One region of the Gordonia bronchialis DSM 43247 genome, then DNA from elsewhere that is predicted to be linked to it. Evidence: predicted binding sites of a transcription regulator. Region 1 holds the regulator's gene; each other region holds the start of a gene.
The links. Region 1 encodes LexA, which represses DNA repair genes until DNA is damaged. Its sites were predicted from a motif close to CGAACANNTGTTCG; they were not measured.
Positions count from the first base shown of each region.

Region 2: the regulator LexA is predicted to act here: its motif matches at 5,869-5,882, upstream of GBRO_RS23915 (HNH endonuclease signature motif containing protein).
Region 3: the regulator LexA is predicted to act here: its motif matches at 3,376-3,389, upstream of GBRO_RS13900 (HNH endonuclease signature motif containing protein).

Region 1 is NC_013441.1:2,352,510-2,362,240, reverse strand. It holds gene hrpA (ATP-dependent RNA helicase HrpA) at 54-4,028, shown strand; gene nrdR (transcriptional regulator NrdR) at 4,002-4,514, opposite strand; gene GBRO_RS11030 (LysM peptidoglycan-binding domain-containing protein) at 4,615-5,226, opposite strand; gene lexA (transcriptional repressor LexA) at 5,606-6,307, shown strand; gene GBRO_RS11020 (putative PEP-binding protein) at 6,352-8,067, opposite strand; gene GBRO_RS11015 (DeoR/GlpR family DNA-binding transcription regulator) at 8,408-9,178, shown strand; gene GBRO_RS11010 (1-phosphofructokinase family hexose kinase) at 9,175-9,731, shown strand, end outside.
Region 2 is NC_013441.1:5,157,264-5,166,994, forward strand. It holds gene GBRO_RS23885 (glycerophosphoryl diester phosphodiesterase membrane domain-containing protein) at 1-252, shown strand, start outside; gene GBRO_RS23890 (DUF4129 domain-containing protein) at 249-932, shown strand; gene GBRO_RS23895 (DUF4350 domain-containing protein) at 929-2,200, shown strand; gene GBRO_RS23900 (AAA family ATPase) at 2,197-3,261, shown strand; gene GBRO_RS23905 (DUF58 domain-containing protein) at 3,261-4,553, shown strand; gene GBRO_RS23910 (stage II sporulation protein M) at 4,566-5,561, opposite strand; gene GBRO_RS23915 (HNH endonuclease signature motif containing protein) at 5,902-7,563, shown strand; gene GBRO_RS23920 (RDD family protein) at 7,741-8,598, shown strand; gene GBRO_RS23925 (acyl-CoA dehydrogenase family protein) at 8,605-9,731, opposite strand, start outside.
Region 3 is NC_013441.1:2,983,006-2,992,736, reverse strand. It holds gene GBRO_RS13915 (ferritin-like domain-containing protein) at 1-59, shown strand, start outside; gene GBRO_RS27075 (hypothetical protein) at 117-443, shown strand; gene GBRO_RS13905 (hypothetical protein) at 761-1,630, shown strand; gene GBRO_RS13900 (HNH endonuclease signature motif containing protein) at 1,700-3,355, opposite strand; one part of gene GBRO_RS13895 (IS3 family transposase) at 3,792-4,792, opposite strand; AL1L pseudoknot at 4,668-4,796, opposite strand; one part of gene GBRO_RS13895 (IS3 family transposase) at 4,792-5,074, opposite strand; gene GBRO_RS25345 (hypothetical protein) at 5,399-6,142, opposite strand; gene GBRO_RS13880 (nitroreductase family deazaflavin-dependent oxidoreductase) at 6,293-6,715, shown strand; gene GBRO_RS13875 (NADP-dependent succinic semialdehyde dehydrogenase) at 6,716-8,089, opposite strand; gene GBRO_RS13870 (alpha/beta hydrolase) at 8,176-8,826, opposite strand; gene GBRO_RS27070 (hypothetical protein) at 8,884-9,201, opposite strand; gene thiD (bifunctional hydroxymethylpyrimidine kinase/phosphomethylpyrimidine kinase) at 9,343-9,731, opposite strand, start outside.

The DNA of each region.
Region 1 (9,731 bases):
GTCCGGGTGCCGCCACCACACCACGAATGCGGGCCTCACTATCCTGGACACTCATGTCCGCCGACCGCACCGATCCCGCCCATCGCGATGATGCGGCCGAGCTCAGATCGTCGATGGCGACGCTGACGATCTCCGACGAGCACCGTCTGCGCCGACGCCTCGACAAGCTCGTCGGCTCGGACAAACCCACCGCCTCGGCCGGCGAGTCCCCTGACAGCGAACCCTGGCGGCGCCTGCGAGCCGATGTGGCCGCAGCACACCGCCGCGTGGCGAAGCGCACGGCATCCGTCCCCACCCTCACCTTTCCACCGGAGCTGCCGGTCTCGGCGGCACGCACCGAGATCGCCGAGGCCATCCGGGACCACCAGGTGGTGGTGATCGCGGGCGAGACCGGCTCGGGCAAGACCACCCAGCTGCCCAAGATCTGCCTGGGGCTCGGCCGTGGTGTCCGCGGAATGATCGGACACACCCAGCCACGTCGGATCGCGGCGAGTTCCGTCGCGCGCCGCATCGCCGACGAGACCGAGACGACACTCGGGGATGTCGTCGGATATTCGGTGCGGTTCACCGACCGCTCAAGCGCCGACTCCCTGATCCGGGTGATGACCGATGGCATCCTGCTCCGCGAGATCGGCACGGATCCGCTGCTGCGTCGCTACGACACCCTGATCATCGACGAGGCCCACGAACGCAGTCTGAACATCGACTTCATCCTCGGCTATCTGCGCCGGCTGCTACCCCGTCGCCCCGACCTCAAGGTCATCATCACCTCGGCCACCATCGAACCCGAGCGGTTCGCCCGGCATTTCAGCACACCGGCCGGCGAGGTCCCGATCCTCGAGGTCTCCGGACGCACCTATCCCGTCGACGTCCGGTACCGGGCCCTGACGTTGCGTGAGAGCCCCGACCACGGCGACGACCTCGGCGGCGGCGAACACGCCGATCTCGATCTGTTCCAGGGCATCGACGCCGCCATCGACGAGCTGTGGTCGACCGGGCGCGGTGACGTCCTCGTGTTCCTGCCCACCGAACGTGACATCCGCGACGCCGCGGATACCTTGCGTCGCAGAGCATCCGCGGGTGCCGAGATCGTGCCGCTGTACGCGCGGCTGTCGGTGGCCGATCAGCAGCGCGTGTTCGCGCCGTCGGACGGCCGGCGCATCGTCCTGGCCACCAACGTCGCCGAGACCTCGGTGACCGTGCCGGGAATCCGCTATGTCGTGGATTCCGGGACCGCCCGCATCAGCCGCTACTCGACCCGCACCAAGGTCAATCGCCTTCCGATCGAACCGATCTCACAGGCCAGCGCCCGCCAGCGCGCCGGCCGCTGCGGCCGGGTGGCGCCGGGTATCTGCATCCGGCTCTACAGCGAAGAGGACTTCGACGCCCGCCCGGCCTTCACCGACCCGGAGATCCTGCGCACCAATCTGGCCGCGGTGATCCTGCAGATGACCTCGCTGCGCCTCGGCGACATCGCCGACTTCCCCTTTGTCGCCCCCCCCGACCCGCGGGCGATCCGCGACGGTATCGCCGTGCTGACCGAACTCGGCGCCATCGAGATGCCGGATGGACAGAGCGGTCTGCCCCGGCTCACCGCGGTCGGACGCTCGATGGCCCGCCTGCCCGTCGACCCGCGGATCGCCCGCATGCTCATCGCGGGCCACGAACTCGGCTGTCTCGATCATCTCGTCGTGCTCGCCGCGGCCCTCTCGCTGCCCGACGTCCGCGAACGCCCATCCGACCACCGTGAGGCGGCCGATGCCGCGCACCGGCGTTTCGCGGTACCCAACTCGGATTTCCTGTCCTACCTCGAATTGTGGTCGTATCTCGAAGAGAAGCGAACCGAATTGTCCGGCAATCAGTTCCGCCGGATGTGTGAACGTGAGTACCTGCATTACCTGCGTATCCGGGAGTGGCGCGACCTCACCCGGCAGCTGCGGGAGATCGTCGGCAACCTCGACTGGTCGACCGCGCGCACCGAACGCGACGCCGACGCGATCCACCGGGCCGTCCTCTCCGGCCTCCTGAGCAACATCGCCGCCCGCAACGCCGAGGGACGCGAGTTCACCGGCGCGCGCAACACCACCCTGATGATCTTTCCCGGCTCGGGGCTGGCCAAGAAGCCGCCATCGTTCCTCATGGCGGCCGAGATTCTGGAGACCTCACGGCTTTTCGCGCACACCGTCGCCGGCATCGATCCGCTGTGGGCCGAGAAACTCGCCGGTCCGCTCGCCAAGCGCACCTACAGCGAGCCGCACTGGTCGGCGCGGCGCGGCGCGGCGATGGCCTACGAGCGGGTGACGCTCTACGGGGTGCCGTTGGTGGCCCGGCGTCGTGTGGACTACGGGCGCATCGATCCGGAGACGTCGCGAGAACTGTTCCTCCGGCATGCTCTCGTCGAGGGCGACTGGCACACCCAGCACGCCTTCTTCGCCCGCAATCGCGCTCTGCTCGAGGCGGCGGCCGACGTCGAACACAAGGTTCGCCGAAAGGGTTTGGTGATCACCGAGGATCAGCTCTTCGACTTCTACGATCAGCGGGTGGGTGCCGAGGTCACCTCGGCCCGCCACTTCGACACCTGGTGGAAGAAGACGCGGCGAACACAGCCGGACCTGCTCGATCTGACCCCCGACGACGTGGTCACCGACATCGCCGTCGCCGACACGGACTTCCCCGGCGCCTGGCAGCAGGGAGACACCCGATTCGAGTTGCGCTACCGGTTCGATCCCACCGCCGCCGACGACGGGGTCACCGTGGTCATCCCCGAACCGCTTCTCGCCCATGTCCGTTCGGCCGGATTCGACTGGTCGGTGCCCGGCTTTCGGTCCGAGCTCGCCACCGCCCTGGTCAAGACCCTGCCGAAACACCTGCGCAAGTCGATGTCACCCGCCCAACGTTTCGCCGACCTCGCGCTGTCGCGGCTCACTCCCCGCGCCGAACCGATCATCACCGGCCTGTCCCGCGAACTGTCCGCGATCACCTCGATGACCGTGTCGGCGGGCGACTTCGACACCGATCGCCTACCGGCGCACCTTCGAGTGCACTTCGCACTCGCCGATGCCTCCGGAAGGATCGTGGACACCGACGACTCCCTGGCCGATCTGCAACACCGACACTCGGATACCGACTCCCACCGAGCACCGCAGCGCCAGGTGTACACCGCCTGGACCTCGGACGGCATCGGCACGCTCGGCGACCACACACGGATGCGGGTCGCGGGCCAGCAACTCACCCGCTATCCCGCACTCGAATCGGTGCTCGATGCGCAGGGACGTGCCCGGGGCGTCACCCGGACCGACGCGTCGAACCCCGAATCGCGGGACCGGCTGGTGGGCGGGGCCGTCACCACCCTGCTCGAGATCGCGATACCGCCACTGACGAAGAAGATCGTCGGCGGCCTCGACGCCGGGGGGCGACTCGCGTTGAGCCAGAGCCCATATCGGCACGGCGAGGACCTGTTCGCCGACTGCACCCGCCGCGCCATCCGTGATCTCGCGGCGCAGCGTCCCGCCATCGCCGCGATCCGCACCCCGGAGGATTTTCACGCACTGCGTGACGAACTGCGTCCGCTGGTGTCCACCGCGGCCCCCGAGTACTTCGCGCTGGCCGTCGACGCCCTGCGTGCCGTTGCACCATTACGCACGCTCATCGACCGGCATGCCGGATCGGTGGCCGCCGACGACGTCGCCGAGCAACTCGACCATCTGATCTTCGACGGCTTCGTCCGCGCCACCCCGCGACGTCACCTCGCTGAACTCGGTCGCTATCTGCTGGGTGCGCAGACCCGGCTCGAGGGCCTGCCGGCATCTGCCGACCGGGACCGGGCCGGCGTGGCCATCATCGATCGCGTGACGCAGCGCTGGAATCAGCGCCTGGCCCAGGTTCCCGAGAACCGGCGCGACGCGGTCAACGAGGAAGCCCAATGGCTCGTCGAGGAATTGCGGGTCGGTGTCTTCGCCCAGCGGCTCGGCACCGCATATCCGGTATCCGAGAAGCGCGCGCTACGAACTCTGGACCGACTCGGCTGACACCGGATCGGGATGCGCCGAGGCGTCCTGCGCCGAGTCGGCCGTGCGGCCTTGCAGATCGTCGATCTCGCGCTGGAAGTCGTCGAGCGAGTCGAAGGAGCGATACACCGACGCAAACCGCAGGTACGCCACCTCGTCGAGGTCCCGCAGCGGTCCGAGGATCGCCAAACCCACCTCGTTACTGGGGATCTCGGCCGAGCCACTGGCCCGTACGGCGTCCTCCACCTGCTGTGCCAGCTGAGCGAGGTCGTCGTCGCCGACCTCACGGCCCTGACATGCCCGCCGAACCCCGCGCATCACCTTCTCGCGACTGAACGGCTCGGTGACACCGTTGCGTTTGACCACCGCGAGCACCGCACTCTCGACCGTCGAGAACCGGCGACCGCATTCGGCGCATGCGCGGCGCCGCCGGATCGCCTGCCCCTCGTCGGCGACACGTGAGTCGATGACCTTGGTGTCCTCGTTCTTGCAGAAGGGGCAGCGCATCTGTTCCTCACGCCTGTCGCGGGACGCGCCGGCACATGCGATGCGCACGCCGGGTCGGTTCCCGACCGGTCCCTGTGTCATCGAGGATACCGCCCGTCGATCAACGGTATGCGGGGGTGAGCAGCGGCTGCCCGACCCGAAGTCCGCTGGACGGCATGTCATTCAGCTCGACGATCTCGTCGATGACCGTCTGACGCGGCATGTCCGGGGCCACCCGGGCGGCGATGCTGCTCAACGAATCCCCGGCCCGCACGTGGACGACCTGCGTGCTGACCGGTTGCGGGGACACCGAATCGGCGTAGTTGTTGCCGACGATGCCGATCACCCAGACGGTCACCGCGAGCGCCACCCCGACGAGGACGCCGACCGCGGTGGCACGCCGACGGGCGTGGATACCGCTGATGGGCGTGCGCCCGCCGCGATGCCCGACGGGCTGAGCGCACCGTGTGCCGCCCGCACCGACTCCTGCCGCGGTCAGGTCCGCGGGCCGGTCGGTGCGCCCCGCCGGACGGCGGGTGCGCCCCGCCGCGTCCGGCGCCGGCCGGGCGGTTCGACGCGGGGTGCTGCGCGGGTGGGTGGCCGGACGCCGGCTGGTCGGATCAGGCGTCGTGACACTCGGTGCGGACGGTGTCCGCAGGGGAACATCAGGACGAGTAGCGCGCTCGACTCGCGACGAACCGACGGTGCGCGGGCTCATGGTGGCGATGCTCATGGTGGCCTCCGAACTCGGGATCGTCCCTGGTGGGACGACCATCTGGGATGGTCTGTCGGCAGTCATCGGACCCGTGATCGACGTCGCCCACGTGTTCGATGAACTGATGTTCGAGTTGTACCACGCGCCTCCGACAATGTCTCGCGACACGTCGAACAGATGTTTGAAGATGTCCGAACACTCCGCTAGGCTCGGCCACAGACAGCGAAACGGAGACCGGCGACATTCAGATCAGCGCGATGGACACCAGTCAGAAGCCCGCCGACGAAGAGCACAGCCACACCCTGCCGGCCGGTACCGACAAATGGCCGCCCCCGGCGGTCCACCACCGGCATGTCATCCCGCCGCACCGCGGCGGCCAGAGAGAGGAATCAACCAGATGAGCGACTCACGGCCGAAGCGCACCGGCGCCCGCGGCGCCGATCGCGATCAGGACACCACCCCCGCCGATCCGATCGTCGCCGAGGCGTCGCTGACCCCGCGTCAGCGGGGGGTGCTCGACGTGATCCGAAAGTCCGTGCGCGAGCGCGGATATCCGCCGAGCATCCGCGAGATCGGCGACGCGGTGGGCCTCACGTCCACTTCCTCGGTGGCGCATCAGTTGCGCACCCTCGAGCGCAAGGGCCTGCTCAAGCGGGACCACAACCGCCCGCGCGCGGTCAACGTCCAGGAATCCGAGCCCGCACCGTCGGCCGAGAACCTGCCCACACCGACGTTCGTACCCGTCCTCGGGCGGATCGCCGCCGGTGGACCGATCCTCGCCGAGGAGGCCGTCGAAGATGTCTTCCCGCTCCCGCGTGAGCTCGTCGGGGACGGATCCCTGTTCCTGCTGCGCGTGGTGGGCGAGTCGATGATCGACGCCGCCATCTGCGACGGGGACTGGGTGGTCGTGCGTCAGCAGAACGTCGCCGACAACGGCGACATCGTCGCCGCCATGATCGACGGCGAGGCCACGGTGAAGACCTTCAAGCGCAAGGACGGCCACATCTGGCTGATGCCGCACAACGAGCACTTCCAGCCGATCCCCGGCGACGACGCCGCCATTCTCGGCAAGGTCGTCACGGTCATGCGCCGCGTGTAGATCCGACGCAGTTCACCTCGCGCGGGTCTGATCGGTCACACCGGTCAGACCGCGGTCGCGTGCCGTGTCGCGGCGGCGTCGAGCACCTCGGCCGCGGCCGCACGCGCATCGCCGGGGTCGGCGGTGGCCAGCGCGGCCGCGGCCGCCGCGCGGCAATCGTCCAGGGTGACCTCGGCCAATCGTGCGCCCACGCCGGCTGCGGCGACCGGCGCGCTCGACAGGGAGGTCACCCCGAGTCCGGTGAGCACGCATGCCAGGTTCGGGTCGGCGGCGGCCTCGCCGCAGACCCCCACCGACTTGCCGAGCTCCTGACCGGCGGTCGCGACACTCTCGATGAGTTTGAGTACGGCCGGTTGCCAGGGATCGGTCAGGGCGGCGAGGTCGGCCGACATCCGGTCGGCGGCCATCGTGTACTGCGTCAGATCGTTGGTGCCGATCGACACGAAGTCCACCTCGGCCAGGATGGCGTGGGCCAGGATGGCCGCTGCCGGGATCTCCACCATCACGCCGGGCACCATGCCCCGGCCGCGAACCTCCGCGGCAAAGGCCGCCGCCTCCCGGGGACTAGCGATCATCGGTGCCATCACCCACGGCGTGGTGTTGAGTGCGGCCGCTGCCTGGGCGATGGCATCGAGCTGGTGGGCGCGAATGTCGGGATTCTCGATCGCGATGCGGTCGCCGCGCACACCGAGGGCGGGATTCGCCTCGTCCTTGTGGTTGACGAACTTCAGTGGCTTGTCCGAACCGGCGTCGAGACTGCGCACCACCACCTTCTTGCCGGCGAAGGCCTCGAGCACCTCACCGTAGATGCGGGCCTGCTCGTCCACCGAGGGCTCATCGGCGCGGTCGAGAAAGGCGAGTTCGGTGCGGAACAGCCCGATTCCCTCGACCGGATATTTCGTGGCCGTGCGGGCCGATGCCCCGTCGGCGACGTTGGCCAGGACCGAGACCTCGTGTCCGTCCGCGGTCCGGCCGGGGCCCTGCCATCCCGACACCGCCTGCGCATGCCGTCTACTCGCCTCGACCTGAGCGCGTGCCGAGGCCTCGTCGGGCTCGATAGCCAGGGTGCCGCGGTTGCCGTCGACCAGGACGGGGGTACCGGCCTGAACCTCGGAGAGACCGGAAACGGCCACCACACAGGGGATTCCGAGCTGACGAGCGATGATGGCGGTGTGGCTGGTCGGTCCGCCGAAGCGGGTGACGAGTGCGACGGTGGTCGACGGATCGAGTCCTGCGGTGTCCGCGGGCGCGAGGTCGTCGGCCAGCAGAACCGACGGCTCGGTGGGTTCCGGGACCCCCGGCTCGGGCAGCCCGAGCAGTTCGGCGAGAACGCGGTCTCGCACGTCGTTGAGGTCGGTGACGCGTTCGGCCATCAACCCGCCGAGCTTGGTGAACATGGTCGCGAACTGCTCGGTGGCCGCGGCCGCCGCAGCGGGTGCCGTTGCGCCCTTGCGGATCAATCCGGATGCCGCGCCGATCCAGCCGCGGTCCTCGGCGAGGCCGGCGGTGGCCGCCAGCACCTCCGCCGCCGCGCCGGAACTATGTGACGCTCGGTCGCGCAGGCGTCCCGCGACGACGCCGGCGGCGTCGGTGAACCGTCCGATCTCCGATTCCCGATCGGCCTCGGCGACCTCGGTGCCCACGCCCAGGGTCTCCGGGTCGTGGGACGGCCGCTCACCCGGCCAGATGGCCGGCCCATAGGCCAACCCTCCGACGACCGGTGTGCCCTGCAATGTCGACCCCGCCAGTGTCTCGGTCACTGAGGACCCCTCTCGATCGTCGTCTCGTCCGGCGCGCCGTGCCGGCGCCTCATACGACCTCCCGGTCGCGTGTGCACAACAGGCCGGCGCGTCCCATCCAGGTGATCACGGTCGCGCCGGTGGCGACCACCCGGTCGTGTGTGACTGGTGCTCGCCGATTTCAACGCCCGTGATCAAAGTTACAAGAAATGCTTGACTTGTCAACGCAAACAGGCGTAAACAAAGATGAACCCACAAGCAATGCCACACTTTCCCACGCAATCGAAGTTCCAACACACATCGAAGTTCCCACACAATCGAAGCCAGAGCGCAGACGGTTCCAGCACAGATCGGAGCGGTGTTGTACGCCGAAGAACGACAGCAGGCGATAGCCGAGCAGGTGCGCGCCAACGGCCGTGCGTCGGTCGCCGCGCTGGCCACCAGATTCGAGGTCACCAGTGAGACGGTGCGCCGCGACCTCGCCGCCCTCGAACGCGCCGGACACCTGCAACGGGTCCACGGCGGAGCGGTCCGCGCCGGCGTGATGCGGGTCATCGGGGAACGCGGCATCGACGAGCGCGAGGTCACCCAGACCGACGAGAAGGCAGCGATCGGGCGCACTGCGGTTCGGTTCCTGCCACCCGACGGCGGGTCGGTGTTCTTCGATGCCGGCACCACCACCTACCAGGCCGCGGTCGCCCTCCCCCGTGACCGTCGGCTCACCCTCATCACCAACAGCCTGCCGATCGCGAGTCTGCTGGCCGCCCAGAACTCGGCGAGTCTGCACGCCATCGGCGGGCGTGTGCGCGGGCTGACGCAAGCCACCGTGGGAGCTGAGACCGTCGCGGCCCTCGAGCGGCTGCGGGTGTCGACCGCCTTCGTCGGCGCCAACGGCATCAGCGAGGCACATGGCCTCTCGACGCCGGATCCCGACGAGGCGGCGGTCAAGTCGGCGATGGTGCGGGTCGCCCAGCGGGTCGTGGTGCTCGCCGACTCGTCGAAGATGAACCGCGAGGACCTGTCCGGGTTCGCCGACCTCGACGACGTCGACGTGCTGATCACCGATTCCGGGGTCGACCCCACCTTCTCGGCGGCGCTCTCGGCCCGCGGGATCGATGTGGTGATCGCATGATCCTCACCGTCACACCCAATCCCAGCCTCGACCGCACGCTGGAGATGCCCAGTCGTCTCGAGCGCGGCGAGGTCCAGCGGGCCACCGCGACCCGGTCCGAGGCGGGCGGGAAGGGCATCAATGTCTCCCGCGTGATCGCGGAGGCCGGAATCGCCACTCGCGCACTGCTTCCCGCACGCGACGGCGACCCGCTGCTGCGTGCCCTCGACGCGGTGGACCTGCCGTATGAGACGGTCGCCGTCGACGGCGAGATCCGTTCCAACATCACCATCGCCGAACCCGACGGCACCACCACCAAACTCAACGCCCCCGGGCAGCAACTCACCGACGCACAGCTGGTCGCATTCACCGACCTCGTCGAGCGCCATGCCGCCGGTGCGAGCTGGGTGACCCTGTGCGGATCGTTGCCACCCGGTATGCCGGTGGACTGGTATCGACGCCTCGTCGACGGCCTCGCCGACGTCGGTTGCCGTATCGCCGTGGACACCTCCGGGGCCCCGCTACATGCCGCGGCCCTCGGGCGGGTGGATCTCCTCAAGCCCAACGAGGATGA
Region 2 (9,731 bases), 2.4 Mb from region 1:
ATCGTCGTCCTGTTCAATCTCATCGCGGGCGTGATCGAGGGGGTTCTCGGGATGGCTGCCACCTTCCCGTCGTTCGTGGTGGGAACCGCGGTCACGCAGTGGCTCAGCATGGCAGCCACCGTGATCGGCACCCTGGTGATCTCACCATTCCTCGCGGTCCTGCCCGCTCTGCTGCACGTGGATGCGCGCATGCGCGACGAGGCCTTCGACGTGGCTCTCGCCCGGCACTCCACCGCGGGCTACCTGCGATGAGCACGGTTCACGCGGTGGCTGCCGGACTGTCACCGGATAACGAGCAGGCCCGCGACTGGGCGCGCGACGAACTGTCCAAGCGCGAATATCAACCGCAAGAACCGAATTGGCTGACCCGTACCGCGGAACGGGTGATGGACTGGTTCTCCGACACGTTCTCCGGGCTCGGAGATGTTTCCCAACCGCTGACGATCATCTTCTGGATCCTCGTCGCCGCCGTCGTGACCGCCATCATCATCTACGTCGCGCGATTCGTGCGTCGAACCCCACGCAGCAAACCGTCCGAGGTGGACTTCGAGCAGTCCGTGCTGGGCGGAAAGCCGTCGAGCGCCAAGCAATTCCGGGAGCAGGCCCGCACCGCGCTGGCGGCCGGAGATCTCGACGGGTGTGTGGTCGCCGCGACCCGTGCCCTGACCCGACGCGCCTTCGAGCGCCGCTTGCTCGACGATGCCCCGTCGCTCACCGCACATGAGGTGGCCTCCCGTCTCACCACTCGCTTCCCGGCTCATGCGGATGAGTTACGCAGTTGCACGGACCTTTTCGACGCGATCGTGTACGGGGATCGGCACGCCACCGTCGAACAGGCCCGCGCGGTTCTCGAACTCGAAGACGAGATCTCCTCGGCAAAGCCCGCCACCGGAACCGACGCCGAGGCCGGTCGATTCGCGGTTCCCCGATGAGCGCTCCTGTGGTGGCGCCGCCTGCCGCTCCTCCCCACGCCCCCCGATCCTCACGCCGGTGGATCGGATGGACGATCCTCGGTGTCGTTGTCGGCGTCATCCTGATCGCTCTGCTGCTCCTCGCGATCGGCCTTGCCGGACGCCCCGATCAATCCGCCGGTGACCCCCTCGATCCCGCGAATCCGGGCCCCGTCGGGACCAAGGCACTGGTCTCGGTGATCGATGATCACGGCGTCGACGTCGAGATCACGCGCGGGATCGACGCGTTGGACGATGCGGACCGCCCCGGGCCGGACACCACCGTCGTCATCTCGAATGCCGACACACTCACCTCCGACACCGCCGCCCACGTGCTGGACCGGGTGCGCAACGCGCGCCGGTTGATCGTCGTCGGGTCGTCCGGTCCCGGGCTCGACAGCCTCGGGCTCCCCGTGACCACCGGCCTGCTGCCCGCGGATGGGCAGCCGATGCAAGCGGGCTGTGACGTGCCCGGCATCGCGCCAACCGATCAGGTGAGCGGTGTGGAACACAGTTACGTCGCAACCGGTCCCGGCGCCGTCGGCTGCTTCGTGCAACAGGGGCAGGCCGGCATCGTCGTACTCCCCCCGACGCCGGGACGCCCGGAGACCATGGTCATGTCCGGTGAGATGCTCAGCAACGAGCATCTCGGCCTCGACGACAACGCCGGTGTCTCGATCAGCACAATCGCGTCGACCGACAAGGTTCTCTGGTACGTCGCGCGCTATGAAAAGCTCCCGAAGAAGGAGGGACAGACCCCGGACATCCCGCGTGCGCTGGGTCCGCTGATCGCGCTGTCGGTGTTCGTGGTACTCGCCGTGATGCTCTGGCGTGGCAGACGATTCGGACCACTGGTGAGCGAGCCGCTCCCGGCGGTGGTGAAGGCGATCGAGACCACTGCGGCCCGCGCCCGTATGTATCGTCGCGCACGCGCCGGTAGCCGCGCCGCCGCGACGCTGCGCATCCAGACCCTCAGTTCACTCGCCGGCTACCTCGGTCTGCCCTACGATCCCGCCGCGGCCTTGGCAGCGCTCGCCCAACCAGGCCACGTGCGTGACACCGCTACGCCCGCAACGGTTGCCGAGCCCACTGTCGGCGCCATCGTCGAAGCCGTGGCCGCCGCCACCGGACGCGACCCGATGCAAGTGAGCGCCTTGCTCGTCGGCCCCCTACCCACCTACGACGACGATCTCGTCGTGTTCATCACGGAACTGACCGCCCTCGAGAAGGAAGTCCACCGCACACCATGAGTTTCGAGTCCCCTCAACCCGCACATCCCGGGCAGCCACCGTTCCCGCCGGGCCCCACGCACCAGTTCACCAAACCCGCGCCCACCGACAACCCGGCCCGGCCGGCCTCGGACAACCCCGCTCGTACGGCGCTCAACGCCGTCCGTGCGGAGGTCGCCAAAGCCGTTGTCGGACAGGACCCCGCGGTCGCCGGAATCCTCATCGCGCTGTTGTGCCGCGGCCACATCCTGCTCGAAGGCGTTCCGGGCGTTGCCAAGACGCTGCTGGTACGGTCCGTGGCCACCACACTCGACGTGGACACCAAACGTGTCCAGTTCACCCCGGACCTGATGCCGGGCGACATCACCGGCTCCCTCGTCTTCGACAACGCGACTTCGGAGTTCACCTTCCGCGAGGGCCCGGTGTTCACCAACCTGTTGCTCGCCGACGAGATCAACCGCACCCCACCCAAGACGCAGGCATCGCTGCTCGAGGCGATGGAGGAGCGGCAGGTCTCGGTGGACGGTGTGCCGCGGCCGCTGCCCCGGCCGTTCCTGGTGGCCGCCACCCAGAACCCGGTGGAGTACGAGGGCACCTACCCGCTGCCGGAAGCCCAGCTCGACAGGTTCCTGCTCAAGGTGACGCTCCCCCTGCCGCCGCGGGACGACGAGATCACCGTGCTCACCCGGCACGCTGCCGGATTCGACCCACGCGATCTCGGTGCCGCCGGCCTGCGTGCCGTGGCCTCCGGCGCCGACATCGAAGCCGGCGCCGACCAGGTCCGACGCGTCAGCATCTCGCCACAGGTGGCGGCGTATATCGTCGACATCGCCCGGGCGACAAGGATTTCCCCCTCGCTGGCCCTCGGGGTGAGCCCGCGCGGCGCCACCGCTCTGCTGGGTACCAGTCGCGCGTGGGCCTGGATGAACGGACGCGACTTCGTGACGCCCGACGACGTGCAGGCACTGGCACAATCCACGCTGGCCCACCGCCTTTCGCTGCGACCCGAGGCCGAGCTGGAGGGCGTGTCGGTCGCCGCGGTGTTGGATACGGCGATCCGCTCGGTTCCCGTGCCCCGCTGATGTATCTGACCGGACGTTTTGTCGCACTGCTACTCCTCGGGGCGGTGCCGACCATCATCGTGCCCGAGTATTACATTGTGGCCCTGTGGATTATCGGCGCCCTGGTCCTGGCCGGTGTCGATTTCCTCGCCGCCGGTTCGACTGGGGCGCTGCGGATCGTCCGACGGCCGACAGACCCGATCCGGCTCGGCGAATCGACGTCCAGCACACTGATCGTGGAGAACAACAGCGGCCGTCGCTTCCGCGGGCGGCTTCGCGACGCCTGGCAGCCGTCGGCGGGGGCCACCGGCAACCGGCATGATCTGGACATCCCGGGCGGGGAGCGTGTCGCGGTCAGGACCGGCCTCACCCCCACGCGACGCGGCGACCGCCTTGCGTTGCGCGTCACCGTCCGTCGTCGCGGACCGTTGGGTCTTGCCGGCCGCCAGCACAGTCTCCCGATGCCGGGATTTGTCCGTGCACTCCCCCCGTTCGGTTCACGCCGCCACCTGCCGTCGCGCCTGGCTCGGCTTCGACAGCTAGATGGTCGATCCGCGGTCCGTATCCGTGGTCAGGGCATCGAATTCGATTCGCTGCGTGACTATGTGGAAGGCGACGATGTTCGCAGCATCGATTGGCGGGCGACAGCTCGACGACGCTCCGTCGTGGTCCGAACGTGGCAGCCCGAGAAGGACCGGCACATTGTCATCGTGCTGGACACCTCGCGCACCTCGGCCGGTCGCGTGGGAGATGTCCCCCGCCTCGACGCGGCCATGGACGCCGCCCTGCTGCTCGCGGCATTGGCCACACATGCCGGCGATCGCGTCGACCTCATCGCCGGCGACCGGCGGGTGCACACCCGCGTCGTCGGCGTGACCGGATCGAGTCTGCTCAGTTCCCTGGTGAACGCGATGACCACACTGGAACCAGCTCTGCTGGAGGCGGATTGGCCGCTGCTGGGTGCCGAGGTCACCAAGATCAGCCGTCAGCGCGCGCTGCTGGTGTTGCTGACACCGCTCGAGCCCGCCGCGGTCGAGGAGTCGCTGCTGGCACCGCTGTCGGTCCTGGCCCAGCGTTATCGCGTGGTGATCGGCTCGGTGGCCGACCCGGCGCTCGGTGAGATGATGACACACCGCGACGACCTCGAAGAGATCTACGACGCTGCCGCCGCGGCCCGGACCACGTTGTTACGCAACCGGACTGCCACCGCACTCGGACGGCTCGGCGTCGACGTGGTGGATGCGCCCCCGGAACGACTGCCGGCCGCGCTCGCTGACCACTACCTGTCTCTCAAGTCGCGCGGACTCCTCTGAGGAGAGTGCACATCACGCGGCGACGGGTACCTCGTACCCGCGATCTCTTTCGCTGATGTCGCCGGTCTGCCCGGCGTTGTGCGCCCAGCGGCCGAGGGTGAAAACGTAGGCGAGGAAGCCGATCCACACGGTGATGCCGATACCCACGCGGGCCCAGGTGGGCAACCCCGACGGTGTCACGAATGCCTCGATCACACCACTGATCAGGAGGAGTACCACGAGTCCGATCGCGACACCGATGGCCGATCGTCCCTCCTCACCGAGCGCGGTCACCCTGGTGCGTGGACCGGGCGACACCCACGCCCAGAACAACCGGAGGCCGACGCCGCCGGCGACGAACAAGCAGGTCAACTCGAGCATGCCGTGCGGCAGGATCAGCCCGAAGAACAGGTCACCGCGACCGTGCCGAATCATGATCGACGCGACGATGGCGAGGTTGGCCACGTTGTAGACGAGCATCAGGACCACGGGGAACCCGAAGACCCCCAACGCAATACATAGTGCTGCCAGCCAGAAGTTGTTGGTCCATACCTGGGCGGCGAACGAGGTGGCCGCGTATTCGCTGTAGTAGCCCTCGAAATCGTTGTTGACGAGCTTGTCCACCTGCGCGGGGGTTGTCAGGTACTGCTCGATCGCCGGGTGCTCGATCAGCCACCAGGTGATCGTCACAGCCAGCGCCATCGACACACCCATCACCGTCAGCCACCACCACCGCATACGGTAGAGCGCCGCCGGGAACGTCTGTGCGACAAAGCGGCCCATGTCCGCCCAGGTGCTCGCCTTGCTACCTGCCGCACGGGATCGGGCGCGAGCGAGCAACGCCGACAGATAGGCCACCAGCGACGCATCGGGCGCCGATGATCGGATCACCGACAGATGGGTGGCCACCCGCTGATAGGCGTCGATGATCTCGTCCGCTTCGTCACCCGAGAGGTTTCGCCTGCGAGACAGATCGTCGAGCCGCTCCCACGTCGCACGATGTGCGTTGACATAGGCGTCGAGATCCATTCGGACAGCTTAGCGGCAGAGCTGTGTTCGGCCGGGCGCTGTCATTCGGTCGCTGCCACTCGCGCCTGACATGCCCAAACGCCGGCTGAGGACCGGTCGAGGAGTGACAAGCGACGGCGGCCGGGCGCAGGAGCACCGTGCGAGGCGCCGCCCTGAGGTGCGAGCTTGCGAGCTTCGCGGGGAACGAGCAAGGAGCGTGTCGAAGTCGACGAGCCACGAAGCCTCTGGCGAGAAGTCCCACGAAATCGACCCGAGATCAGGGGTTGCGCGACCCGAGGAATCGACTTGTTATCGAAAACACGTTCGACGAACACCAGTTCGACACCAGGGGGGTGACCAGATGAGCGACCAGACCCAACCACAGTCACCGGCCGCTGAGCTGGTCGCACAGCTGCATGCCCTGACCGACCGACTTCAGGCCGTCGACCTCGCCGTCTGCTCCGACGAGGAACTGGTCGAGGTCGCCGCCGCCCAGGAACGTGCGATCACCCGCCTGACCTTTGCCGGGGATCGTCAGTTGGTGGAGATCACCGAGCGTGATCTGCCCCGCCAGATGGGGTTTCGGTCGGTGCCCAATTTCTTCAACCAGCGTCTGCGGATCTCGAATCCGCAGCGCCGCCGCACCCAGTTGGCCGCGACGGCCTCGATGCGGCAACTCACGGGTGATAGCTGTGAGCCGAAGTTCCCGGTGCTGGCCGAGGCGTTCGCCGCTGGGGCGGTCGGGACCGGGCACATCACCACGGTGTTGAGTGTGCTGGACCAGATTCCCGCGGCTGTGCCCTACGACAAGCGTGTTGCCGCCGAACGGCAGATGGTCGACATCGCCACCGAGTTCACGCCCGACGAGATCGGCACCGCCGGTCAGCGTTTGTTGGGGCATCTCGACCCCGATGGCACCCTGACCGATGAGACCGATCGGGCGCGGCGGCGCGGGATCTGGATCGGTAAGACCCGCGCGGATGGCACCGCGCACCTGTCGGGGACGGTGACTCCGGAATTGGCGGCGCGGCTGTCGATGATGATGGCCGTGTTCGGTCAACCCGGGTTGAACAATCCCGACGACCCCGACGCGCCGGCCGGTGCGCATGAACACGCTGATGCCGACCAGCTTGCCGAGGCGGTGCAACGCGACCTGCGCACCCCCACCCAACGCAACCACGACGCCCTCAATGCGGCACTGGAAGCCATGTTTGCCGACGGGACGTTGGGCACCTCGCATCGTGGTCTGCCGGTGCAGCTGATCATCAAAGCCGACCTGTCGGACCTGATCGCCGAGGCCGGGTTCGGGGTGAGCGCCACCAACACGCTGCTGCCCATGGCTGATGTCATCCGATTGGCGGCGCAGGTGCAGCCGTGGTTGGCCGTGTTCGAGGACTCGACGCCGGTCCCGTTGTTTTTCGGGAAAGGCAAACGGTTTGCCACCCAAGCCCAGCGCATGGTGAACTTCGCGCGCCCCGACGGGCATGTGTGCTCGGCCCACGGTTGTGATCAGGCGGCGGCATATCTGGAAATGCATCACGCCCAACTGGATTGGGCCGATGGCGGACTCACCGATATCGTGGACATGACCGGGGCGTGTCCGAAACACAATCGGATGGTGGGCCCCAATCCCGGGCAGTACACCACCCGCATGATCGGTGATGGGCCCGACCGCGGCCGGTGTGGGTGGCGCCTGAACACTCACCCCGGGGCACCCCCGAATCCGGAACGGGTCAATCGCGGGCCCGACATCGCCGCCGGCTACCGCCGCCACCTGGAACAGGTGCGGGCCGAGATCTACGGCCCACCTGGCGATGACCCACGCCCCGGCACTGATGACACCACCGGCAGCATCGTCGGGCCGTCGGCCCTGCCTGCCGATCGGGCTGCGATCGACGAGCAAGTTCGCGAACTGGCCCGCCTCCAACTCCGCCAGACCATCAACCCCGATTCCGGTGTGGAGAACCGGCTCGCCGCACTCCTCGAAACCCACCTCGGACTCACCAACCAGCTGCGCTCGTGATTACAGTCTCGCCAGAACCTTCGAGGCGCTCGGCTGCGCCTCGCGCACCTCAGGGAGCGGGGTGGGCCGGTGGCGATACGTCGACTTCGAGACGCTCCCCACCGATCAGTCAACCAATCGACACCGTCGGAGCACGGGCCGTATGGGACACGACGCGGGCCACTAGGGTTGATCGCTATGTACGGTCCCGTCCTTCCGCCCCAATTGGGGCCGGCCCCCGGATCGCTGGCCTGGGGGCGACGTAGCGCGACGGTCGGCGTCGGTCGTGACGATCTCGTGTCGGGTGAAGCGGTGGCCCTCGATCTCCCGCCCGCGAATCTGGGTCTCCGCATCCTGTCCGGGCTCATCGATGTGGTGCTGAGCCTCGGGATTCTCTGGGGTCTCGGCTGGCTACTGGACAAGGTGTTCTTTGACGTCGATGCGGCGTTGACCGCAGCCCTCGGGGTGCTGTGCCTGGTGACGGCCGTGGTCGTCGTCCCGACCACCGTGGAGACGGCGAGCAAGGGCAAGAGTCTCGGTCATCTCATCGTGGGTCTACGCACGGTTCGTGACGATGCCGGCCCCATCGGATTCCGGCATGCGCTGTCACGCGCGCTGCTGGGGGTCGTCGAGATCTACTCGTGCTTCGGGTTCCCGGCGCTCTTCACCGCTGCCACCTCACAGAAGAGCAAACGCCTCGGCGACATGCTCGCGGGCACCTACGTCATCCGCGATCGCCGGCGGCTCGAAGTTCCCGCACCAGTCGACATGCCGCCGCAGCTCGCGGCGTGGGCCGGGGCTGCCGACATCGCCACGCTTCCCGATCCGCTCGCCATCATGATCCGCCGATTCCTCGGCCGACGCGAAGCGATGCGACCCGAACCGCGCGAACGCCTTGCGCGCCAACTCATCTTCGACGTCGCACCGTTCGTCGCACCTGCTCCGCCACCCGCCCCCGACGAGGCGGTGCTGTGTGCGGTGATGGCCGAGCGCCGTCGACGCGACAGCGAGCGGCTGGTGCGAGAGGAGCGCCTGCGCGAGCGGCTGTTGCGGTGAGCTGCCCTACTTGAGGTCGGCGCTCGACTTCCCGAGGACGCGGCGCGCGATGATCAGTTGCTGGATCTGCTGGGTTCCCTCGAAGATGTCGAGGATCTTGGCGTCACGGGCCCACTTCTCCAGCAGCGATGTCTCCGAGAAGCCTGCTGTGCCACCGACTTCCACTGCCTTGTTGGTGAGCTCGGTGACCATGCGTCCGGCTTTGGCCTTCGACATCGACGCCTCGGCTGAGTTCGGTTGCTTGTTGTCGGCCATCCACGCCGCACGCAGGGTGTGCAACCACGAAGCTTCCCAATCCGACTCGATGCGGATGAACTCGCATACCGAGGCATGCTGTGCCGCGGCCGGCTTGTCGTAGTCGATGGTGTGACCGGCGTCCTCGAGGATCCGACGCAGCTCCTCGAGCGAGGCCCGTCCGAGTCCGACGGCCATCGCGGCCACGACGGGACGCGTGTTGTCGAAGGTCTGCATGACACCGCCGAAAGCCTTCTTGGTGTCGATCTCCGGCGAGCCGAGGAGGTTCTCTTTGGGAACGCGCGCATTCTCGAAGCGCACTACCGCGGTGTCCGACGCCTTGATGCCGAGTTTGTGCTCGAGCCGCGCCACGGTCACGCCCTCGGTGTCCATCGGTACGACGAAGCTCTTGATCGCCGCGCGGCCCAGGCTCTTGTCGAGAGTCGCCCACACCACGACGTGATCGGCGCGTGAGCCTGCGGTGACGAAGATCTTCTCGCCGTTGATCAGGTAGTCGTCACCGTCGGCGGTCGCGGTGGTCGAGACTGCCGCGGAATCCGACCCGAAACTGGGTTCGGTGATCGCCATCGCCGCCCACACATCACCGAACCGCTCGAGTTGTTCGTCGTTGGCGACGGCCGCAATCGCCGCGTTCCCCAGTCCCTGGCCGGGGATGGTCAAGAAGAGCCCGACGTCACCCCAGCTCATCTCGCGTGCGGCGATCAGCGACCGCAGGTTGGCGCCGTTGACCGACGGGGCGTCGTCTGCGGCCTTCTTGCCGTCCGCGGACTTCTCGGCACCACGATTCTGTTTGGCCAGTTTCCCCAGTTCATCGAGCTCGACGGGATACTCATGCTCGGCCTTGTCGTACTTGCGGGTGATGGGCCGGAAGATGTGTT
Region 3 (9,731 bases), 630 kb from region 1:
ATTCCGCGCCACCGGCGGGTTCGGTGCGTCGCCCAACGAGTCGACGACCGATCTCCTGATCACCCCGGTGGGGCTACACGTTCTCGATCTGGAGTCACATCCACTTGCTGTCGATCGTGTTCGCCCTCCTCGTGGTGTGGAAGGGCGCCGCCAGGACCATTAATCCGCGACGCCTGCTCATCGACCTCGAAGTCGCGTTCGCCGGCGCGGCGGTGTGGATTCTGGTGTCGGCACCCGAATGGACCTGGGTGACCCCGATCGTCCTGATCGTCATGACGGTGGTCCTGCTCGACGCGGCCCGGATCGCCGCGCGGCCGGCCGACGACTCTGCGCCGCCGTGGCTCACGGTCCTGACCTCGTGTCCTCGTCGGTGTCTACGCGGCCTGGGCAACGGCAGCCGTCTTCCAGAACTGGGCAGCCGCGATCGGTGCCGACCTCGCTGATCCGCAGTCACTGGGCTGGCAGGTGGCCATTCTCCTCGCGTGCGCCGTGGTCGGGCTGGCCGTCACCACCGCAGTCGGGTCCGTGCTCGTCGCCTACCCACTCACGCTGGTCTGGGCCTTCGTCGGGATCATCGTGGCCGCGCAGGGGAGACGACGGCCGTCGTCGGCATCGCGGTCGGGACGATCGTGGCGCTGGTCGTCACCACTGCGGCGATCGCGGTCCTGCGGCGTCGGAGGGTTACGCCGTCGCCGTTTGCGGCCGGGTGGGAAGCCGAGCCACGATCGGGCGATCGTCGGCGCGGGGTATCCCGGAGTGAATGATTCTGGCACTCGCCCGGACCCTTACTGCACCATCCGACGGGCTACGTTTCCCTGTCCACAGCGGTGAGCGCGTAAACGTCAGCGAGTACGAGGTTCGCGATGATGGGGTGACCAACTCGATCGGGGGACTTATGAGCGCAACCAACGATGTCACCAAGGGGTTCGACTCGACACAATCGACTGAGGTGTCACTGGGTCTGGCCATGTCCGAGCATGTGCGCATGTGGCGAGACGGGGAACCAGTGTTGATGAAGATCAAGTCGCACACGGACTGCGACGATCTCGAACAGGTGTTGTGTTCGGGGGCGGTATCCACCCGTCGGTACGGCCGTGCGCACTATCGCGAGGTCGCGAGCTTCGATTCGTCGACGTCAATGATCTGCGTAGGAATCACCAGTCGTTTCTCGCATGCGAGCGAGTCGACCATCGGCAGGGGTTTGTTCATCCAACTCGGTCCCGTACGACGCGGCGGGCTGTACGACGGGTGCTGGGAGGACGTGGAGCAGTACATTATTCGGGCGGCAGAGGGTGCGCAGGCGAGGGGTGAGGTGGTGGTCGGCCGAGGACCGAACCCGGGAAAGGGTGAACCGGCTGTCCTGATCAGTACTTCAACTGTCAACGCGTGGACATATTCAGTGATCTCGGCTTCTCCGGCGCCCACGGTCGGCAGCTGGGGCGAAACGTCTGCAGCCAACGATCGCGCGACACTCGTGGCGACACTGTCGGCGACCTCACGAATCGAGGCGGCGACGCTGACCACCGCCGCGCTGCGTGAGTGGGAAATCGAACCTTTCAATGTCGCAATCGGATTCGTTGTCCCGATCGAACTCATGATCCACCCTGAGAACGTTCGCATCGAGGTGTGACGCGGAGTGGTCCACCTCGCTCCTCACACGTCAGGGATCGGAATCAAGTGGTCCATCGCAGGCGCCGGTTCAGTTGTTGAGTCCGAGGTGCGTTTCGAGGAGTGCGGCGAGCCGGGTCTCGACGACGGAGTCGGGGTTGATGGTCTGACGGAGCTGGAGGCGGGCGAGTTCGCGGACCTGTTGGTCGATCGCGCCTTGTTCAGTGGGCAGCGCTGATCGTCCGGTGTCCATGTCGGGAACATCGGTTGTCGGGTCGTCGGTCGTCGGCCCATTGCCAGGTGGGCCGTGGATTTCGGCGCGTACCTGCGCGAGGTGTTTGGTGAATCCGGCGGCCAGGTCGGGGGTGCGGTTGACCCGTTCGGGGTTGGGTGGTGCGCCGGGGCGGGTGTTGAGGGTCCAGCCGCAGCGTCCGCGGTCGGGGCCGTCGCCGATCATGCGGGTGGTGTATTGGCCGGGGTTGGGTCCGACCATCCGATTGTGTTTGGGACACGCGCCGGTCATGTCGATGATGTCGGTGAGTCCGCCGTCGGCCCAGTCCAGTTGGGCGTGATGCAGTTCCAGATACGCCGCCGGCTGATCACAGCCGTGGGCGGAACAGACGTGTCCGTCGGGGCGGGCGAAGTTGACCATGCGTTGGGCTTGGGTGGCGAACCGTTTGCCTTTCCCGAAGAACAGGGGGATCGGGGTGGCGTCCTCGAACACCGCCAACCACGGCTGTGCCTGCGCGGCCAACCGGATGACATCGGTCATCGGTAGCAGGGTGTTGGTGGCGGTGACACCGTACCCGGTCTCGGCGATCAGATCGCTCAGGTCGGCTTTGATGATCAACTGCACCGGCAGACCGCGGTGGGTGGTGCCCAGCGTCCCGTCGGCAAACATGGCTTCCAGGGCCGCATCGAGGGCGTCGTGGTTGCGTTGGGTGGGGGTGCGGTAGTCACGGCAGGCGGCGTCGGCGACGTGGTCGGCATCAGCGTTCTCGTAGGCCCCGTTCGGCGCGTCGGGATCGTCGGGGTTGTTGAGGCCGGGTTGGCCGAACACGGCCATCATCATCGACAGTCGGGCCGCCAATTCCGGGGTAAGGGTGCCCGACAGATGCGAGGTCCCATCAGTACGCGGTTTGCCGATCCACACTCCGCGGCGCCGCGCCCGATCAGCATCACCGGTCAGCGACCCGTCCGGATCGAGATGGCCCAACAGGCGTTGACCGGCCATCGCGATCTCGGCAGGCGCGAACTCGGTGGCGATGTCGACCATCTGCCGCTCGGCCGCGGTCTTCTTGTCGAAGGGGACCGACGCGGGGATCTGGTCGAGCACATCGAGCACCGTGGTGATGTGCCCGGTGCCGACGGTGCCGGCGGCGAACGCCTCGGCGAGCACCGGAAACCTCGGTTCGGTGGTGTCGCCGGTCAACGATCGTTGAGTGGCGGTGGCCGCCAGTTGGGTGCGGCGGCGTTGCGGGTTGGAGATCCGCAGACGATGGTTGAAGAAGTTCGGCACCGAGCGGTAGCCCATCTGCCGCGGCAGATCCCGCGCGGTGATCTCCACCAGTTGCCGGTCACCGGCGTAGGTCAATCGGGTGATGGCTTGTTCGTGCGCGTTGGCGGCAGCGATGAGGTCATCGTCGGAGCAGGCGGTGAGGTCCACCTGCTGGAGTTCGTCGGTGAGGGCGTGGAGTTGGGCGATCAGGTCGGTGAGCTGTGGTGGTAATGGTGGCTGGTCGCTCACTGTGGTCACCCCCCTTGTGTCGAACTGGTGTTCTTCGAACCTACTTTCGATGTTAGATCGGTTTGTCGGATTGTGCAACCTCTGATTTTGTCGAGTGCTCTCACGGTGGTGGTTGCGTGGATCGGGTGTGTCGTCAGGGCTTCGAGGCTTGTGACTAGCGCTCCTCACACCTCAGCCGGCGAAAGGGGGACGTCGGGGGACAGGTCAGCCGGCGTAGGGGCACCTAGTAATGGGTTGAGGGATTGGAAGCCAGCGACATCCTCCTGTTTTGGTTGATGTCGGGCTTGGTGTCCCAGAACCAAAACTAGGAGGATGTCAGTGTCTAATCGTAGTCGGTTGAGTCGTGGTGACAACCGCCGTAATGCCCGGATCAAGCGGTTACGTGAGATCGTGCCTCACGACAACGTGAATCGCCCCGGGTTTGCTGGAGGCTCGGTTAGTTGGTTCCGGCCTCTGCTGGGACCGGGTTCTCACGGTAGCTGGTGACCGTGTGGGCCGCCCAGTAGGCGGCCTCGTACTCGACCGGCGGGACGTGTCCGATCTCGCCGTGCAGACGGCGGTGGTTGAACCACTCGATGTACTCGGCGACCGCGATCTCGACGTCGCCGACACCGCCCCACCCGCTCTTCGGGCGCATGATCGGGTTGCGGATACATTCCGCCTTGAATAACGAGTTGAACGCCTCGGCCATCGCGTTGTCATACGAATCACCCTTGGAGCCAACCGAAGTCACCGCTTCAGCTTCGGCGAGACGCTCGGTGTAACGAATCGCTCGATACTGCACTCCGCGGTCCGAGTGGTGAATCAGTCCGGCCACATCCTGGCCGGCACGATCACGCGCCCACAATCCCATGTCTAAGGCGTCCAATGCGAGGTCGGTGTGCATCGTGGTCGAGACCTGCCAGCCGACGACCACGCGCGAGTACACGTCGAGGATGAACGCCGCGTACACCCACCCGGAGTGGGTGCGGATGTAGGTCAGGTCCGCCACCCACAAGGTGTTCGGCGCCTCGGCGGTGAACTGCCGGCCGACTCGGTCGGCCGGTTGCGGGGTTTCGGCGCCATCGCTGCGGGTGGTCCTGCGTGTCTTCAACCTCGGTATCCCTTGCAGTCCATCGGCTTTCATCAATCGTTCGACAGTGCAGCGCGCCACGTCGATATCCTTTCTGCGTAGTTCGGCGTGGACCTTGCGGGCACCGTAGACGCCGAGATTGTCGGCGTGCACGGTGCGGATCTCGCCGAGCATCTCCCGGTCACGCACCGTGCGTGGCGCCTCGGTCTTGTTCGCACTCAGGTGGGCTCGTACCGTGGACGGAGCGATCTGGGCGGCCGTGTCGCGTAGGGCCGCGCAGATCGGATCGACTCCGTGTTCGTCGCGAGAAGCGGCGACGAACTCCACGATCAACGCTGTGGGCGGTCGATCTCCGCGGCAAAAAAAGCCGACGCCTGCTTCAAGATCGTGTTCGCCCGCCGCAGCTCGCGGTTCTCCCGCTCGAGCTGCGCGATCCGCTCGGAATCGCTGCTCGTGGTACCCGGCCGCTGCCCGCCATCGATTTCGGCTTGCTTGACCCAGGTGCGTAGCGCCTCCGGGTGCACACCGAGTTGATCGCCGATCCGTTTGAACGCTCCCGGCCGTGTGGCCGGGTCCTTGCGGGCTTCCACCGCCATCCGCGTCGCTCGCTCCTTCAGCTCAATGCTGTACTTCCGAGGTGCTGCCATGCTCTCCATCCTTCACAGGTTCGAGAGCCTCCGACGAACCCGGGGCGGTTCAAAGCACCTGGGGAACAACCCGCGGCTGAGCATGAGCAGTCCCACCCTCGCGCGACCAAAGCTCGAATGAAGACTGTCGGGAACAACCCGATTGACCGCTAGGTAGAGCACGCGCAGGGCACCCCGGACCCCGGCAACCCAACAACCCCCAGCACCCAACTGCGGCAAACAGATTCCTTGTCAGCAGTCGAACATACACGCCCACACACCGAAAACCAGCCCTTGACAACCAACCCCATAGACTGCTCAGCCGACGTCGGGTCGGGGAACTTCCTACCGAACGTCGAGTCCGGTGGGCACCTCATCGTGCAGACGTCGGGCGATCTCGTCGAGTATCTCGTCCACGTCGGCTTCGTTGCTGCCCGGATAGTCCGCGACGAACGTGCGTAGCCGCTCGCGTTGGGCCTCGAGGAGACGATCCGCCTCTGCGCTCCCGGCCGACGTGATCCTCGCGATTCCGCCGTCGATGGTCACCATGCCGCGGCCGCGAGCCTCTCGGCGGTGTCTTCGACGATGGGCAGCGGTGTGCCGGACACCGAGACCATGGTGGCGAAATCCCGCGTCGTCTCCTCGGCCACCCGGCTGACCATCCACGCCTCCCCGCGGGACAGCGGACTGCCGGCGGTGGCGACGACCATCTCCCAGATGCGCAGTCGGTCTTCGGCCCAGCGTGCGCCAGACCTGCAACCGCAACTCCTCCAGAGATGTTCGTGCAGAAGGTATTCCGAAGGATTCGCTGGGTTCGGGAATGCGGGTGACGGTGCGCAACTCGACCTCGGGTAGCAACCACGAGAGGCCGAAGGCGAGGAGCCCGATGGGGACCGCGACGAGGAACACGGTCTGAAAGGCGTCGGTGAAGCCGTCCAACCGTGATTGGACGACCGGCGGGCACGAGGGCAGGCTCAGCGTGGAGGCCTCGAGCACTTCCGCCGAGCACGGCCCGACCGCCGCGGGCGGGACGCCGGCGGACAGGTGGGAATCGAGTTGGCTGTTGAAGACGGCGCCGAAGACGGCCACACCGACCGATGACCCGATGGTGCGGAAGAACGTCGCCCCACTCGTCCCCGTCCCGAGATCGCGATAGTCGACGGCGTTCTGAACGTCTTGATCTCGGCTCTCTCACCGAGTCGGGAAATACGCCACCGCTGCGCCGTGTTGGCTACCGACATGAGTGATCAACCAGAACTGAGCCCGACCGACTGGGTACGTGACCAGACCGCAAAGATCCTGGAACAGGGCACCACCGACGGCGTTCAGGTGCTCGACCGTCCGATCGTCCTGTTCACGACGACCGGCGCGAAATCCGGCAAGAAGCGCTATGTACCGCTGATGCGGGTCGAGGAGAACGGCAAATACGCCATGGTCGCCTCCAAGGGCGGCGCACCCGAGCATCCAGCCTGGTATCACAACGTGAAGGCTCACCCGCAGGTCACCGTGCAGGACGGCGATAGCGTCGTCGAACTCACCGCCCGCGAGGTCGACGGGGACGAGCGGGCGCACTGGTGGGAGCTCGCGGTCGCCGCCTTCCCGCCCTACGGGGAGTATCAGACCAAGACCGATCGGCAGATCCCGGTTTTCGTCCTCGAGTGATCAGGCGATCCACACCGTCTTGATGTTGCAGAACTCGCGGATGCCGTGAGCGGTGAGTTCGCGCCCGTAACCGGATCGCTTGACCCCGCCGAAACCGAGTTCCGGGTATGAGGTGGTCATTCCGTTGATGAACACCTGCCCGGATTCGATCTCGTCGATGAAGCGGTCCTGTTCGCCGGCGTCGGTGGTCCACGCATTGCCGCCCAGGCCGAAGGTGGAGTCGTTGGCGAGGGTGATCGCGGCGTCGATGTCATCGACCCGATAGAGCGCGGCCACCGGCCCGAAGGCCTCGGCCGAGTACAACTCCATATCCGGGGTGATGTCGGCGATTACGGTGGGCTCGTAGAACCATCCGGGCCGGTCGATGCGGTGGCCGCCGATCAACACGGTGGCACCGTCGGCGACTGCGCCGTCGACGAGCTTCTCGAGATCGTCACGTCCCTGTTCGGTGGCCAGCGGGCCGACATCGGTTGCCTCGTCTGTGGGATCGCCGACGACGAGCTCCCGAAATCCGTCGACGAATGCTGCGGTGAATTCGTCGTACACGTCGGTATGAACGATGAATCGCTTTGCCGCGATGCAGGATTGGCCGTTGTTCTGCACCCTGGCGGTGACGGCGGTCTTGGCGGCCGCAGCGATATCCGCGCTGGGCATGACGATGAACGGGTCGCTCCCGCCGAGTTCGAGCACGGTGTGTTTGACCTCGTCACCGGCCACAGCGGCCACCGCGCGGCCCGCCGGCTCGCTGCCGGTCAGGGTGGCGGCCACTACCCGCGGATCGCGCACGATCGCCTCGACCATCGACGACCCGATGAGCAAGGTCTGAAAACAGCCGTCCGGAAATCCCGCACGGCGCAGCACATCTGAGATGTAGAGCGCGGACTGCGGGACGTTGGACGCGTGTTTGAGGACACCGACGTTACCGGCCATCAGGGCCGGTGCGATGAACCGGACGGCCTGCCACAACGGGAAGTTCCACGGCATCACCGCAAGTACCACGCCGAGGGGCTGATATCGCATGTAGGCCTTGCTCGCGCCCACGGCGTCGGCATCGGCGGGCTCGTCGGCGAGCATCGCGGCACCGTGCTCGGCGTAGTGCCGAAATGCGCGGGCGCACTTGAGGGTTTCGGCCTTCGCAGCGGCCAGGGTCTTGCCCATCTCCTGAGTCATCATGGCCGCGACCGTGTCGGCCTCGGCCTCGAGCAGATCCGCGGTGGCGCGTAACCATCCGGCGCGCTGCTCGAAGGTCGTCTTGCGGTAGTCGGTGAAACATCGCGCCGCTCGATCGAGGGCCGCGTCGACCTCGTCCTCGGTGAGCGAGTCGAATTCGCGAATGGTCGTGCCGGTGGTCGGATCGATGGTGGCGATGGCCATGTCCATGCCCCTTCTGTCGTGGTCGGCTGGTGCGCACCCCTTCTTCCACGAGTACCACTCGCGGCCTCGGACGGCAGCGACGCCGGTCAGGCGTCTGCGCCCGTCGCGGCGCCGATCAACGGTGCCAATGCGTCGGCGACGATCCGGTATGCCACGTCCTCCTCCGGGTGCACAGCTGGGAAGAAGTAGAACCCGTGCGGCATTCCGGCCGGGAAGTACGACGTCACGGATGTACCGGCCTGGTCGAGTCGGTCGGCAAAGGCTCGCGCCGAGTCGATGATGGGATCGTGGGTGCCGGTGGCTATCACGGTCGGCGGATAACCGGCGAGATCACCGTCGATGGGACTCGCGTAGGGGTGATCCCACGGTGTCGTCGGCAGATACGCGCCGCGGATGAAACCGGTGAAGGCGGTGTCGTAGACGATGCCGCGCGGGGCCTGTTCGACGAACGACGGCCAGCGCTCGAAACGAAAGTCGACCATCGCCCCGAGCAGGACCACCGCATCGGGCCGACGCACGCCATCATCCTTGCAGCGCAACGGCAATGCTGCGGCGAAGTTCGACCCGGCCGAATCGCCGGCCACCGCCACGAAGTGGGCATCGCCGCCGACCCGCGAGGCGTTGTCGAACACCCAGCGCAGAACGTCGTAGGCATCGTCGAGCGGTACCGGGAACGGAAACTCCGGAGCCGACCGGTAATTCGCCGAGATCACCAGTGCACGATTGAGATGGGCGATCTTGCGGGTCAGGAAGTCGCAGTCGTCGGACGAGCCGACCGTGAATCCGCCACCGTGTTAGTAGACCACCACGGGTAGCAATTCGTCGGGGTCGATCCCCGCCGGACGGTACAGCTCGCAGCGGGCGACCCCGTCCCGGACGGGGATGTACACCGTTGTCACCTGCACGTCGGGCACCGCCGTCGCACCGGACGCGGGCACCAGCGAGGGATCGGGTTGATGCCCGTCGCCGATGTAACCGCTGCGTACCGGCGCGATCATCAGGTCACGCAGGGCCACGGGCTGCCGGTTATTGGCTATCACCCGATACATGGGCATGGCGGGGTCGTCGTGCGCGACATAGCTCAACCCGTCGATGACGACGGGGGCTGTCACATCCACTGAGCCGGTGGGTTCTCGAGGAGAGCGGGGTCGACCACGGATCGATTATCGCAACGAGCGGCACCGGCAGCGGTGGAATCGGCCGAATCCGGCGTCCGATCCGGCAGGCGTCCGACCCGGCCGGACCGCACGTTCTCAGGGATCGAGCTGATCGACGTAGGCGCCCTGCCAGACCGTGTCGAAGGGGGTGTGCGCCGCGACGCGTCCGGCGATGGCGGCGGTGGTGAAGTCCTTGGCGAAGGCAACCGCATCGGCGACAACCACCCCCTTGGCGAGTTCGGCGGTGATCGCGGCGGCCAGCGTGCATCCGGCGCCGGAGACGCGTTCGGTCCCCACCTTGGGGGCACGCAGGACCGTCACCTCGTCGCCGTCGAACAACACGTCCACGGCGTCGTCACCGGGGAGATCCACCCCGCCCTTGGCGATCACGTACCGCGGACCGAGATCGGCGATCCGGCGGGCGGCGTCGGCGAGCTGATCGACGGTGGTGATCTCGTCGACACCGGCCAGCGTCTTCGTCTCGA